2 linked regions of the Verminephrobacter eiseniae EF01-2 genome follow. Each later gene encodes a partner of the first gene's protein in a complex. Links are inferred from orthologs where the notes say so. Each region holds a gene or a part of one and is shown in the gene's direction. Other genes may lie near its edges.

Region 1 (7,541 bases):
AGGCGCTGCACCAGGCCGATCTTGATCTCGGCCGGTACCGGCGCCGGCTCGTTTTGCAGGCCGTCACGCGGGCCGACATCGACGATCTTGACTTTGGCAGGAAGGCTCATGGTGTGACGCTCAGGCAAAAGCGGGGACAGCGGGGACGGACAGACTCCCCTATTGTGTCGGATAGACTGCGCGCGCCGACGCGCCAGCGCACATCCCGCGCGCCACGCGCCACGCCAGGAGCCGCCATGGATTCGAGTTCGCCCGTCAACACCAGCACCGTGGCCGCAGAGGGCGGCACCCGGATGACGGCGCCCAAGCCCGATGCCGCACGGCACGAGCGCCAGGCCCCGCTCGCCGGCGAGCGCCAGCCGACAGCCACGCCCGCCAGCACTTCGGCATGGAGCGGCAACCCGCTGATCGTCACCGTCGCCCCGAATGGCGCCTACAAACAGCCCCGGGACCACGCCGCCTTGCCGATCACCGCCGACGCACTGGCGGCCACGGCGCGCGCCTGTCTGGATGCCGGGGCGGCCATGCTGCACATGCATATCCGCGACGCCCAGGGCCGCCACAGCCTGGACCTGCAAGGCTACCGTGCGGCCATCCACCGCGTGCGCCAGGCGGTGGGGCAGGCGCTGGTGCTGCAAATCACCAGCGAGGCGGCCGGCATCTACCGCGCAGCGGCACAGATCGCGCTGGTCGAGGCGCTGCGCCCCGAAGCGGTGTCGGTGGGCCTGCGCGAGTTCGACCAACCCGAGATCGGCGAAGCCGGCTTGCAGCGCTTTTTCACCGGGCTGGCGCGCCAGCGCACGCTGACCCAGATCATCCTGTACGACCTGGCCGACCTGCGCCGCTGGCAAGATCTGCGCGCGCGGGCCGTGGTGCCGCAGGCCCCCTGGTCGCTGCTGTTCGTGCTGGGCCGCTACAGCGCCGGCCAGACCTCCAGTCCCCGGGATTTGCTGCCCTTCGTGACGGCCCATGAAGGGCCCGAGCCTTGGGCGGTCTGCGCTTTCGGCGCCACCGAAAACAGTTGCATCGCAGCCGCCGCAGCGCTGGGCGGTCATGCCCGCGTGGGCTTTGAAAACAACCTGCTGTGCAAGGACGGCAGCATCGCCCCCGACAACGCCGCCTTGGTGCGCCAGGCCGTGCAGGTCGCGCAAGCGCTGGGCCGGCCGCTGGCCACGGCCGATGACATCCGGCAATGGCGGTAAAGCAGCCCCGACCAAGACCGCCCCGACCAGGAGCGGCGCGCAGCGCCCGGGCCAGCGGGCAGGCGCTGCCGGCGTGACCATGGTGCGCCCGCCTCGGCCCTGCCTGGCCAGCGCCCGCCTGTCACCCGGCCAAGCCGCATCGCGTCAATAGCCGCGCGCCGGGTCCACCACCCCGGCCACGGCCCCGCCTTGCTCCAGCGTGGTGATCTTGTGCGCAATCTGGGCAATGCTCTCCTGGCGCAATGTGCGGGCCGAGATATGGGGCGTGACGGTGATCCGGGGATGGCGCCAGAACGCATGGTCGGCGGGCAGCGGCTCGCTGCGAAACACATCCAGCGTGGCGCCGGCGATATGGCCGCTATCGATCAGCGCCAGCAGATCCTCATCGACCAGATGCGCGCCGCGCGCCACATTGATCACATAGGCGCCCGGTTGCAGCCGCGAGAGGGTCGTGCGGTTCATGATGTCCACGGTATCGGGCGTGAGCGGCAGCAGGTTCACCAGCACGCGGCTGGCCGCCAGAAATGCATCGAACCCGTCGGCCCCGCTGAAGGTGCGAACCCCGTCCATGGCGGTCTTGCGCGAGCGGCTCCAGCCATTGACCGGGAACTCGAACTGCGCCAGCGCGCCGGCCACCCGCTGCCCCAACACCCCCAGCCCCATCACGCCCACCGGCAGATCCGCGCGCCGGCGCGGCGGGCGCAGGTCGTCCCAGCGCCCGGCCCGCATTTGGCCCGCATAGGCATCGAACTCGCGCAAATGGCCAATCACCGCATGGCACACATATTCGGCCATCTGCACCGCCATGCCCGCGTCATCGAGCCGCACCACCAGCGCTGCGGGCGGCAGGCGCAGGCGCAGCAGCGCATCCACGCCCGCGCCCAGGTTGAACAAGGTTCTGAGCCGCGGCTGCTCGTCGATGAACTGTTGCGGCGGCTTCCAGACCACGGCATGGTCGGCCTGCGGGGCACCGGGCTGCCACAGGCTGATGTCAGCCTGTGGCAGTGCGGCGGCCAGCCCTTGCAACCAGGGCCCGGCCTGGGTGCCGGTACAGCAAAAGGTGATTTTCATCTGGTTGACGAGCCTGGCCCCGGCACTGACTCCACAGTTAGGGCTGCTTGGTTCCCCACCTGACCCGGTTGGCCGCTTTACCATGCGGGCAGGCCCGTCGGCCGCGATTGTAGCCGCAGGCCAGTCCTGTTTTGCGCGCCCGGCCCGGGCTGCGCTGCCGCGCTGCCCGGGCCGTAGAATCGGGCGCATGTCCTACCTCGTGCTCGCCCGCAAGTACCGACCGCGCAATTTCGCCGAAATGGTGGGGCAAGAGCATGTGGTGCAGGCCCTGAGCAATGCGCTGACCCGGCAGCGCCTGCACCATGCCTATTTGTTCACCGGCACGCGCGGCGTGGGCAAGACCACGGTGGCGCGCATCCTGGCCAAGTCGCTCAACTGCCAGGGCCCGGATGGGCAGGGCGGCATCACCGCGACGCCCTGCGGCATCTGCCCGGCCTGCAGCGACATAGACAGCGGCCGTTTCGTCGATTACACCGAACTCGACGCCGCCTCCAACCGGGGCGTCGACGAGGTGCAAAGCCTGCTCGAGCAGGCGGTGTACAAGCCGGTGCAGGGGCGCTTCAAGGTCTTCATGATCGATGAGGTGCACATGCTCACGAACACGGCGTTCAACGCCATGCTCAAGACGCTGGAAGAGCCGCCCGAGTACCTCAAGTTCGTGCTGGCCACGACCGACCCGCAGAAGGTGCCGGTCACGGTGCTCAGCCGCTGCCTGCAATTCAACCTGCGCCCCATGGCGCCGCAGACCGTGCACGCGCACCTGGTGCAGGTGCTGGCGGCCGAACAGGTGGCCGCCGAGCCCCAGGCCCTGCAACTGCTGGCGCGCGCGGCGCGCGGCTCGATGCGCGATGCGCTGTCGCTGACCGATCAGGCCATCGCCTTTGGCAGCGGCCAGTTGCAAGAAGCCGCCGTGCGCCAGATGCTGGGCGCGGTCGACCGCTCGTATGTGTTCCGGCTGATCGATGCGCTGGCGCAAGGCGATGGCCGGGCGGTGGTCGAAACCGCGCAGGAGTTGCGGCTCAACGGCCTGTCGGCCGCATCCACGCTCGAAGAGATGGCGGCCGTGCTGCAACGGATGGCAGTGCTTCAGGCCGTGCCGCAGCAGGCCGACGCAGTGGATGCGCAAGATCCCGAGGCGGCAGAAACCGCCCGGCTGGCCGCCGCAATGCCGGCGGACGAAACCCATCTGCTGTACAGCCTGTGCCTGCACGGGCGCGGCGAACTGGGGCTTGCGCCCGACGAATACGCGGCGCTGACCATGGTGCTGCTGCGCCTGTTGGCCTTCAAGCCCGGCGGCGCGCCGAGCGAAAAAAAAAGCCTGCACCAGCCTGAAGCCGCCCCTTCGGGCGCGGTGCCGGTATCCGTGCCGGTCCCGGCACCAACACCGGCACCGGCACCGGCTGCTGCTGCTGCGGCTGCGAGCACCCCGGCAGACCCTGTGGCGCCAGCGCAGACCATTGCGCCGGCGCTGCTCGACCCGGCCGGTGCCGAGAAGTCCGGTGCCGCTGCGGTGCAATCAGCACCGTTGCAGAATGCGCCTGAATTCGTAGCCATTCCGGTGCGGGTGACACCCGAACCCGGAGCCCGCTTGCAGCCCACGCCGCATTGCGCGTCCATGCCAGCGCCTGTATCGGAGCGTTGTACCCCGACCGAAGAGGGCGACATCTGGCATGCCACCGTGCAGGAACTGCTGGCCGCAGAGGCCATCACGGCGCTGGCGCGCGAGTTGGCCTTGCAATCGCAACTGCTGGCGCGCGACGACGGGCACTGGCTGCTGCGCGTCGACAGCGAGTCGCTGAACCAACCCACGGCGCGCGAGCGGCTGCGCGCCGCGCTACAGGCCGCAGGCCATGCCAGCCAAATCCGTGTCGAGCTGGGCGTCGTCTGCGACAGCCCCGCCCGCCGCAATGCCGCCGCCACCGCCGAACGCCAGCGCCGCGCGCAGGCCATCGTGGCCAACGACCCCTATGTGCAGTCGCTGATGCGCGAGCACGGCGCGAAAATCGTGCCGGGCAGCGTCAAACCTGCATGAACCCTCCAGCAAAAAGGAAACCCCCATGTTCAACAAAGGACAGCTCGCCGGCCTCATGAAGCAAGCCCAGGCAATGCAGGACAACCTGAAAAAAGCCCAGGACGAACTGGCGCTGATCGAAGTCGAAGGTGAATCCGGCGCCGGCCTGGTGAAGGTGCTGATGACTTGCAAGCATGATGTCAAACGCATCCGCATCGACCCGAGCCTGCTGGCGGAGGACAAGGACATGCTGGAAGACCTGGTGGCGGCGGCTTTCAATGCCGCCGTGCGCAAGGCCGAGGAAACTTCGGAGCAGAAGATGGGCAAGCTCACCGCCGGTATGCCGGGCCTGCCCGGCGGCATGAAATTTCCGTTCTGAAGGCGCGCGCACGCCGCATGTCCTCCAGCAACGCCCTCGATGCGCTGATACAGGCGCTGCGCCGTTTGCCGGGGGTGGGCGTGAAGTCGGCGCAGCGCATGGCATTTCATCTGCTGCAGCATGACCGGGCCGGCGGGCAGGCGCTGGCGCAGGCGCTGCACGACGCGCTGGGGTCGGTGCAGCATTGCGCGCGCTGCCACACCTTCACCGAAGCCGAGACTTGCCGCACCTGCCTGGACCCGGGGCGCGACGCCACCAGGCTGTGCGTGGTCGAGACGCCTGCCGATCAGGCAGCGCTGGAGCGCACCGGGGCTTTCAAAGGGCTGTACTTCGTGCTGATGGGGCGGCTCAGCCCGCTCGACGGCGTCGGCCCCAAGGAGATCGGCCTGCAAAAACTCATCGCGCGCGCCACCGAGGGCGGGGTGCAGGAAGTGATCCTGGCCACCAACTTCCATGCCGAGGGCGAAGCCACGGCCCATGTGATCAGCCAGGCGCTCAAGCGCCAGGGGCTGCATGTGACCCGGCTGGCGCGCGGCGTGCCGGTGGGCAGTGAACTGGAGTATGTGGACCTGGGCACGATCGCCCATGCGCTGGTCGATCGCCGTTGACCGGCAGGCCAGTGTCGCGTCACCGATCAGATGTCGCAGGCTGCGCGCAGCCATCGGAGCGCAGCGCAAGGCGCATCGCGCAGCCCATACCGAGTCGGACCTGCGAAATTCATTTCGCTATCGCAGCGAACCGCGCGGCGGCGCGTGATGGCGTGATTTCGTTGGATGCGAAGAAGTGGGGGACGCCGATGAGCGTGCGCAGCAAGGCGATCAGGCGCAATAAAAGGCCCTTGAGCCCGAGGCGCATGATGGCGCGCAGCAGCCAGCGGATGTTGTAGCCCGCCGCACACAGCACTGCATGCAGCGCGTCACCGGTGGCACCCTGCAGCCAGCACCGATCCATCCCGTTGTCGTGCTTCAGGTGTCCGATGGTGGGCTCCACCGCCTGCCTTCGCTTGAGCCAGCGGCGCTGGGCATCGGTCAAGGACTTGAAGCGCCCCCGATGAATGATCTGGATGCCCGGATTGGCTGCGTCCACGCCCCGGAACCCCAGGTCCACCACTGCCTGCTTCGGGCTGGCGCCCGTGTCCTCCGTCAGGATCTTGACCTGCTCGAGTTGCTCGGCCAGCGTGTGGCCGTCATACGGGTTGCCCGTGAAGCTGCGCGCACCGACCACCAGCCCCTGCTTGTGCGTGACGGCCACGCTGACCTTCACGCCAAACTCGTAAGGCCGGCGCGCCTTCCCCTTGCCGATGCACTCAACTTCGGGCGCGTGCAATGCATAGAGTTTGTTCTTGTCCTTCGGGCGCTGGGTGCGAATGCGCTCGGCGCGGCCCATCAGTGCGCGCAAGCGATCGACGGCAGGCACCGATGTCGCAGGCAACTTGCAAAGCTTGCGCTGCACTTCGCGCAGCACGATACCCAGTACCGTGCGCTGGCGCTTGAGCACCTTCTTCAAGCGCTTGAACTGCTTGGCGTGGGCGTAGCCGCCAGCCCTGCGGCGCAGGTTCTTGCCTTCCTTGGCGAAGGTCTGCTTCAGCGCGATGCCCGCGCGCTTGGCGGCAGCCACCACCTTGGCGCGGGCGATCTCCAGCAGGCGGGAGTCCACGGGGTGGGCGATGGCCTTCTCCTGGACGGTGGTATCCACGATCACGCGCTCGAACTCGGCCGGCTTGATCGCCTTGGAGGCCACCGCAGTGTCGATGGTGGCCTTCAGGAGTTCCTCGACACCGGCCTCGCCCAGGATCGAGCGGAAGCGCCCGATCTGGGTGGCGTCGCAGGGCAGGCGTGGCTCGTAGAAGGTCATGCCGCTGAAGAACTGCCACTGCACGTTCTCGGCCCAGCGCTCGACCAGTTCCTCGTCGCTGAGCTTGTAGACGTGCTTCAGATACAGCAGGCTGGCCATGAGGCGCAGGGGAAGACGCGGGCGGCCCGCGGCGGCGACACCGGCGCCCGCGACCTGGAGCGAAGGGCCGAAGAGATCGTCGTGTTCCAGAACTCGACCGGCACGGACCCGACGCGCGAAATAAGGTGCCAGTGCCGCTTCGATCTGCGTCCAGGGAAGACGGCTCGCCAGCACCGCCAGCGGGTGGCGCAAGTCGATCATCTCGGCCAGACGGGAGCGGAAGAAATCAGCCGTGTCGGTGGGCTCGGGCATTGCGCAAATCTCTCAGGAATCAGCTGCCTGTTCAACGAATCCTGGGAGATTCGGTGGACCACAAAGAGCCAAAAATCCAGCATTCATGCGGGTCGCAGAGAATTTGCAGGGCCGACTACCGAGCGTATTGGCAAGCGATGCAACGCCGCGATGCGCTCCGATGGCCAGCGCAGACCGACAGATGATCGGTGACGCGACACCAGGAGCCGCAGGCGCGGCGAACGGGCCTCATTTCATCAAACTGCGCGCCACGGCCTCGCCGACCTCGATGCCATCGACCCCGGCGGACAAAATGCCGCCCGCATAGCCCGCGCCTTCGCCGGCGGGGTACAGGCCGGCGGTGCCGAGGCTTTGCAACTGCCCATTGCGGCTGATCACGAGCGGTGACGAGCTGCGCGTCTCGACCCCGGTCAGCACCGCATCGTGCATGTCGAAGCCCTTGATCTTGCGGCCGAACACGGGCAGGGCCTCGCGCAGCGCAGCGATGGCGTAGCCGGGCAGGGCCGCATGCAGGTCGCCCAAGGTCACGCCGGGCCGGTAGGAAGGCGCCACCGTGCCCCATTGCGTGGAGGGCTTGCCGGCCATGAAATCGCCCACCAGTTGGCCCGGCGCACTGTAGTCGCGCCCGCCCAGCACAAAGGCGTGGGACTCCAACTGGCGCTGCAGCACCATG
Region 2 (7,544 bases), 500 kb from region 1 along the record:
CCATCGTGCCGCGCAATGGCCATGTGTTAGTGCCGATGAACGGCGCCTATTGCCAACGCATTGCGCGTATTTGCGAATACCTCGGACGCCGTGTCAGCACACACAGCTACGCCGAAGATCAGGCCATCTCGCCGGCTGATATCGATCGCCTGCTCAGTGCGGACGCATCCATCACACATGTCGCAGTCGTGCATTGCGAAACCAGCACCGGCATCTTGAATCCCTTGCAGGAGATTGCCAAGGTCGTGCACAAGCATGGCAAGAGCTTGATCATCGATGCCATGAGCTCGTTCGGCGCAGTTGAGGTCGACGCGCGTGCAACGCCGTTCGACGCGCTGATTGCCGCTTCCGGCAAATGTATCGAAGGCGTGCCGGGCATGGGCTTTGTGCTGGTGCGCCGCAGCGTGCTGGAGTCGTGCAAGGGGAATGCGCATTCGCTGGTGCTGGATTTGCACGACCAGTGGGTGTATATGCAAAAAACCACGCAATGGCGCTTCACGCCGCCCACGCATGTGGTGGCTGCGCTGGATCAGGCTTTGCAACAGCATCGCGCCGAGGGTGGCCTGGCAGCGCGTGGTGCGCGCTATGCCAGCAATTGCCGGCAGTTGATCGATGGCTTGGCGGCATTGGGCTTGAAGAGTTTCTTGCCCAGGGAAATCCAGGCACCCATCATCGTCACCATCCACGCGCCGTGCCATGCCAATTACAACTTCCAGGCGTTCTACAACGCGGTCAAGCGCCAAGGCTTTATCCTGTATCCCGGCAAGTTGACGACGGTGGAAACCTTCCGCGTCGGCTGCATGGGGCACTTCGGCGGCGAAGGCATGCGCGCTGCCATCGCTGCCATTGCCCATGTGCTGGACGAGATGGAAATCAGCGTAGCGGCTTGACGACGCAGCCCATGATGGTGTCGCGGTCAGTCAGCGGTCGCCACACCAGCCGGGGCACTATGCACATTGCCGCAGTGCGGCCTTTCGCTTGGCGAACATGGCGCGGACTTCCTCGTCCGACATGCTCGGGCGCGGGTCGTCAATGCTGGCCTGCACCTGCTCGCGGAACCATGCGTCATAGGCCGCAGCCTCGTGGGCACGTTTCAACCGAGAGAACCCTATCGAAAAAAATTCTTTTCCAAACTGAAAGCCCTGCTCAGGAAAGCTGAACAGCGTACTGTCGATGGACTTTGGAATGCCATCGGGTGCCTGCTCGATTGCTTTATATAGGAATTATCCGACTACTTTTCATCTTCTGGATATGTTTCTACTTATTGAGCCTCAAATAAATGGATGACACAAAATAGCGTCTTCACTCGGCATGGCGTTGACAGTTATTTACACAGGTCTCAATAAATCAAAAATGCTCTAAACCCTGGCCGCCACCAGAGCCGTACCGATCTCTGGCGGCGGCACGCGCATCAACGTGCTCTTGCCAAACAGCGACTCCACCAGGTCCACCGCCAGCAGCGCCGTCCGGTTGCGCAGATCGAGCGCCGGGTTGAGCTCCACGATATCCAGCGACGCCAGCCGGCCGCTGTCGGCAATCATTTCCATGCACAGTTGCGCCTCACGGTAACCGGGGCCGCCGGGCACCGGTGTGCCGACACCGGGGGCGATGTCCGGGTCCAGAAAATCCACATCGAAACTGACATGCAGGTGGCAATCGGCGTCCAGCCCCGCCAAAGCCTGCTGCATGGTCTGGCGCATGCCGGCTTCATCGATGTAGCGCATGTCGAAGACCTCCAGGCCCTGCTGATGGACCAGGCGCTTTTCGCCCGGATCTACGCTGCGGACGCCGATCAGGCGAATCTGCTGCGCACGCAATGCCGGCCCGCCGCCGGGCATGCCGCCGGCCAACTGCGTCAGCGGCCCAGGCCCCAAGCCGCACAGGCAGGCCATCGGCATGCCATGCAGATTGCCGCTGGGCGTCAGGGCGCTGGTGTTGAAGTCGGCATGGGCGTCGAGCCACAGCACACGCAGCGGCTGGCCCCGCGCGGCGCAATGGCGCGCCACGGCGCTGATGCTGCCCAGCCCCAGGCAATGGTCACCGCCGAGCAAGATCGGCAGATGACCCAGACGCAACTCGGCCGATACCGCATCGAACACGCGCTGATTCCACTGCACCACCTCGGGCAGATGGCGATAGCCCTGCACCGGCGCTTGCCAAGGATTGGCCGGGCCGCTCAGATTGCCCCGGTCGAACGATTGCAGGCCATGCCCTTGCAGCGCCGCCTGCAGCCCGGCCACGCGCAGAGCCTCCGGCCCCATGGATGCGCCGCGCACCCCGGCCCCGATATCGGTGGGGGCGCCGATCAGCGCTATCGGGCGATGGGCGGGGCGGGGGATGGGGCCGGCCGTGGCGGGGTGGGGAGATGGTGCGTTGGCGTGCATGGCGTGGTGACGATCAGTCAGGCGGTGGTCAGTCGGTGCCCGGGCCAAATTGTGCGCGGGCCGGGCTGCCCTGCAAAGCGGGAAATCGGCGCAAACCACATGGCAAACATGGCAAGCCGCCCCCAACCACCCCAACCATCCCGCGGACCGGCTCCGGGCGCCCGGCGCGATCGGCCCGTGCAGCGCAAGGCGATAAACTGCGCCGCATGCAAATCGCGCTGGCCCAACTGTCCGAGCATCTTCAACGGGGTCTGGCGCCGCTGTATGCGCTGCATGGCGACGAACCGCTGCTGCAACAAGAGGCGGTGGACGCCATCCGCGCTGCGGCCCGGGCACGGGGCTATACCGAGCGCAGCGCATTCACTGTGGCCGGCGCCCATTTCGACTGGAGCGCAGTGCTGGCCGCCGGTGGCTCATCGAGCCTGTTTGCCGAGCGGCAGATCGTCGAAATCCGCATCCCCACGGGCAAGCCCGGCAAGGACGGCAGCGCGGCCTTGCAGCGGCTGGCCGCATCGGCCCAAGGCAACGACAACACCCTGACACTGGTGCTGCTGCCGCGCCTGGACAAAGCCATGCGCGCCGGGGACTGGTTTGCCGCGCTCCAGGCCCATGGCAGCACCATACAGATCGACCCCGTGGAACGCAGCGCGCTGCCGCAATGGCTGGCCCAGCGCCTGGCCGCCCAGGGCCAGCGCGTGCTGGCGGGCGAGGAGGGCCAGCGCACGCTGCGGTTCTTTGCCGATCGTGTCGAAGGCAACCTGCTGGCCGCCCACCAAGAGATCCAGAAACTGGCCCTGCTGCACCCGGCCGGCGAATTGACGCAGGCCCAGGTCGAAGCCGCCGTGCTCGATGTCGCGCGCTACGACGTGTTCAAACTGTCCGAATCGGTGCTGGCCGGGCAGACCGCCCGCGTGCAGCGCATGCTCGATGGCCTGCAAGCCGCAGGCGAGAACGAAGTGCTGGTGCACTGGGCGCTGGCCGAAGACATCCGTGCGCTCAAGCGCGTGAAAGACGCGATGAACGCCGGCCGCCCGCTGCCGCTGGCGCTGCGCGAAAACCGCATCTGGGGTCCCCGGGAGCGCCTGTTCGAGCGCATCCTGCCCCAGGCCAGCGATGCGGCACTGGCCCGGCTATTGCAATCGGCGCACATCGTGGACGGCATCGTCAAGGGCCTGCGCTGGCCTGACTGGCCCGCCGATAGTTGGCAGGCATTGCAGCGACTGGCGCTGCAACTGAGCCGGCTGACATCGACCGCGCACTGACGGGCTTTGGGCCGCGCTGGTGATGCCCAATGGGGTCAATGGGGTTAATGGGGTCAATGGGGTCAATGGGGTCAATAGGCCACGGAGGCTTGATTTCACTTCGCCACGAGCTAGAAAAACAATAGCACAATGAATCTGCGGCACAATCGCCCGATGAGTCCGATGAACCTGGCTGAACTGACCGAATACACGCGCCATCTCGGCACCCGGGCCAAAACCGCATCTGCGCTGATGGCCAAAGCGCCAGCGGCCAGTAAGAGCCAGGCGCTCAAGGCGCTGGCGCGGCGGCTGCGCGACAACACCCCGGCGCTGCAAATCGACAACGCCCGCGACTTGGAGCGCGCCCGTGCTGCCGGTCTGGCCGCGCCCATGGTCGAGCGCCTGCAACTGAGTCCGCAGACCTTGGAAACCTGCGCCCAGGGCTGCGAGCAATTGGCGGCCATGCCCGACATCATCGGTGCGATCCAGGGCTTGCAGCAGCAACCCAGCGGCATCCGCGTAGGCCGGATGCGGGTGCCGATCGGCGTGTTCTGCATGGTCTACGAAAGCCGCCCGAACGTGACCATCGAAGCCGCCAGCCTGTCGATCAAGAGCGGCAACGCCTGCATCCTGCGCGGCGGCTCTGAAGCCATGGCCTCGAACCAGGCGCTGACAGCACTGGTGCAGCAGGCGCTGGCCGAGGCCGGCCTGCCGCAAGACGCGGTGCAACTGGTGCAGACCACCGACCGCGCCGCCGTGGGCCAGCTCATCGCCATGCCCGAATGCGTCGACCTGATCATCCCGCGCGGCGGCAAGGGCCTGATCGAGCGCATCAGCCGCGAAGCCCGGGTGCCGGTCATCAAGCACCTGGACGGCAACTGCCACATCTATGTCGACGCCCCCTGCGACATCGCCATGGCCGTGCAAGTCGCCGACAACGCCAAAACCCACAAGTACAGCCCCTGCAACGCCAGCGAAAGCCTGCTCGTGGCCAGGCCGGTGGCCGCCGAATTCCTGCCGAAAATCGGCGCCATATATGCCACCAAGGGCGTGGAAATGCGCGCCTGCCCCGAGGCGCTGGCGATTTTGGGCGCAGTGACGGGCGCCAAGCTGCTGCCCGCCACCGAGCAAGACTGGTCCGAGGAATACCTGGCCCCCATCATCAGCGTGAAAGTGCTCGACGGCGTGGACGCCGCCATTGCCCATATCAACCGCTATTCGAGCCACCACACCGACGCCATCCTGACCATGCACCACGCGCATGCCCAACGCTTCCTGCGCGAGGTGGATTCGGCCAGCGTGCTGGTCAATGCCAGCACCCGCTTTGCCGATGGTTTCGAGTACGGACTGGGCGCAGAAATCGGCATCAGCACCGACAAACTGCATGCGCGCGGCCCGGTGGGCATCGAAGGGCTGACCTCGCTCAAGTATGTGGTGCTGGGCGAAGGCGAAATTCGCCACTGAGGGCGGCGGATGCCCGGCTTTCACGGCCGGCGGACAGCTCCGAGCCCCAATGGGCATGGGGTACACTCGCCAAGTGCATGACTCACCTCATTCCATTTCCCAATCGTTCATGAAAGCAAAGGCGGAGCGCAGACAGTACCAATGTACGGCAAGCGACGCCGGCAAAGTGCACGGATGATTTGTAAATGGAATCACTCCCATCGGGTTTCGAATTGCCAATGAAATCGAATCACCCCGGCAGGCAGGATGATGAAAACACCGGGGCCAGCCCGGAGAAAATCGACGGAACCGAAGAGCCTCGACTGCGCTGGCATTTTCACCCGATCGCCAATGCCCGCGCTCACGAAGATGTCGTTGAGCAGATCATTTTCTCGATCTTGTCGGGTGCTTATTCTGCCGATGACCGCCTGCCCAGCGTCGAGCAGTTGGCACAAGCGATGAATGTCAGCAAGCCGGTCATTGGCGAGGCGCTCAAGGTCCTGATCAAGGCCAAAATCGTCCGGGTGCAGCGGGGTCGCTCCGGGGGACTGTTCGTGCTGACGAATAATGTGCCGGACGGTGTGCTGGCGCTGACCGCGCAATTGCGCCATGTGAGTCTGAGCGAAATCATCGAAGCGCGCCATCCGGTCGAACTGCAACTGGCGCTTTTGGCCGCCGAGCGGGCGACGCAAGCCGATTTTGCCGCCCTGCGCTCATGCATCGACCAACTGCGCGGGCATCGCCATAGCGATCTGTCGATCCGCATCCGTTACGACCACATGTTCCACTACACGCTGGGACGCATTGCGCGCAGTAGCGCGCTGGCGCTGTTTCAGCACCAGATTCTGGAGCAGATTTTTCTGCGCATGCCGGATTATTTTCTATACGAAGAAAACCCGGATACCGTCATCACCCTGCACGAGGGTACATTGGCCGCGATCCGCAGCCGCAGTCCCGAGAAAATCAGGGCAGCCATCGCCGAGCATATGAGCGCCTTGGAAAATGTGGTGACTTCATCCGGGGGCCGGCCCCGATCGTTGAATAAGCCCTGATACCGAATGGCCTGGGCCGCAACGATCACCGGGCAGCAGCCAGCGCAGCCGCCAAAAGCACATCGGCACCAGCGGCGATATCCTGATTGACTGATCTTCGGCAAATTCCAGTTCGTTATGGCTCAGACCGGCTCGGCCGTCGGCGGTGCGCAAGCCGTCATGGCCGCGCTCTCGAAGGCAAACGAGAACGTCGGTGCGGTTGACTGCGAAGTCAACTGCGCCGTAGGCGGAGCCAGCAGCCAAATCATGGCCTGGCGAGACCAGGTGCGGCGGCGATCTGCGCCGATGTCCCGGTTTGCTGGCTGGCCGGCCGACCCTGAGGCAATGCCGCCAGCGCGGGGGCGATCAATCGCTTGAGCGATGCCCGAGACGCCCCGTCGCGGGCTTGGAACGAGATGCTCTGCGTGATCCCCAGAAAGTACTGGGCGAGCACACCGACATCGGTTTCGCTTGGCAACTCGCCTTCATCGACACCTCTCTGTATGCGCGCGCGAATCATCGCCAAGGTGTCGGTGCGGGTCTTCTTGAGGTACGTCCAGACTTCCTCGTTCCCTGGCAGATGGTTCACGGCACCCAGGACGAGCAGGCACCCTCCCGATGGATTGGAGGTGGCCGTGCCAACGGTCGCTTCCAGCATGGAGCGCAGGCCATCACGGACGGACGCTGCACCGTTGAGCGCCTTGGCCGACTTCGAACCCACGACCCTGATGTACAGCTCCACGGCCTCGTAGAAAGCCTCTTTCTTGCTGCCGAAAGCGGCGTAAAAGCTCGGAGGACTGATACCCATGGCCATGGTCAGGTCGACCAACTGCGCCCCTTCGAACCCCTTGCGCCAGAACACATCCATTGCGCGCTCCAGCGCAGCCTGGCGGTCAAAACTCAGAGGGCGACCTCTTTGTGCCATACGGACTCATCGTGCAGAGTGGCTTTTTCCATAGTCAATCTAACATAAATCTGATTGACAGTATTCCTCATCGTTGTTAGGATTTCTGTAGTTGAAATTCTAGAAATACCGGAAACGCCCTGCCAAGGGTCGATGCGTCGCCCTGATCTCGTCGCCATGCGACGGGATGGATCGGCCGCCTTGGTTCCTCTGCTACCGCAGCTGTCAGTCAAACGAATGATCATTGGAAGGATGAGCCATGCAATTCATCGAGCGGCGCGGCAGGCGCCCGTTTTTTTCTCTGCGAGCAATTCGTGGTGCGGTCCAGATAGACATGGATTCACAAGGCCAGATCGCAGATGCGAGCCATGCCTATCTTTCCGGTACCACATCAAAGCGACCGGAGCCGAGCCAGGTAGTCAGTCAACCTGTCGGCATGGGTTCGCTTCAATCGCTGGGTACAGACAGAAGATGTCCATGACGAATCAGCGAGAAGAACCGGCTGGCCTCTCCGCCTCGATGCTGTCTCTGGACGAAGTTC

What was found. The genes of interacting proteins can lie anywhere in the genome.
Region 2: the proteins of dnaX (region 1) and holA are in contact, whole or in part, in a cryo-EM structure (PDB 8GIZ), measured with the Escherichia coli proteins. The link is inferred for Verminephrobacter eiseniae EF01-2 from one-to-one orthologs.

Annotation. Positions count from the first base shown.
Region 1 is NC_008786.1:573,753-581,293, reverse strand. Bases 1,972-4,882 are described here. They hold dnaX (DNA polymerase III subunit gamma/tau), read left to right. Parts: upstream 1,972-2,460; coding sequence 2,461-4,305; downstream 4,306-4,882. Other genes in these bases: recR (recombination mediator RecR), read left to right, coding at 4,681-4,882; VEIS_RS02480 (YbaB/EbfC family nucleoid-associated protein), read left to right, coding at 4,331-4,663; VEIS_RS02490 (2-hydroxyacid dehydrogenase), read right to left, coding at 1,972-2,273. Also shown: VEIS_RS02500 (hydroxymethylglutaryl-CoA lyase), read right to left, coding at 1-110; VEIS_RS02495 (BKACE family enzyme), read left to right, coding at 294-1,202; more of VEIS_RS02490, read right to left, coding at 1,347-1,971; more of recR, read left to right, coding at 4,883-5,271; VEIS_RS02470 (IS5-like element ISVei5 family transposase), read right to left, coding at 5,381-6,868; VEIS_RS02465 (NAD(P)/FAD-dependent oxidoreductase), read right to left, coding at 7,097-7,541. UniProt on the Escherichia coli protein: Part of the beta sliding clamp loading complex, which hydrolyzes ATP to load the beta clamp onto primed DNA to form the DNA replication pre-initiation complex.
Region 2 is NC_008786.1:1,073,280-1,080,823, reverse strand. What follows is about bases 1,705-4,618. They hold holA (DNA polymerase III subunit delta), read left to right. Parts: upstream 1,705-2,590; coding sequence 2,591-3,646; downstream 3,647-4,618. Other genes in these bases: VEIS_RS04740 (glutamate-5-semialdehyde dehydrogenase), read left to right, coding at 3,809-4,618; rocF (arginase), read right to left, coding at 1,705-2,384. Also shown: VEIS_RS04755 (2-aminoethylphosphonate--pyruvate transaminase), read left to right, coding at 1-890; VEIS_RS29570 (antitoxin PaaA2 family protein), read right to left, coding at 948-1,097; more of rocF, read right to left, coding at 1,359-1,704; more of VEIS_RS04740, read left to right, coding at 4,619-5,089; VEIS_RS04735 (FadR/GntR family transcriptional regulator), read left to right, coding at 5,308-6,120; VEIS_RS04730 (TetR/AcrR family transcriptional regulator), read right to left, coding at 6,365-7,024; VEIS_RS28265 (hypothetical protein), read left to right, coding at 7,263-7,484; VEIS_RS25490 (FAD-binding oxidoreductase), read left to right, coding at 7,481-7,544. UniProt on the Escherichia coli protein: Part of the beta sliding clamp loading complex, which hydrolyzes ATP to load the beta clamp onto primed DNA to form the DNA replication pre-initiation complex.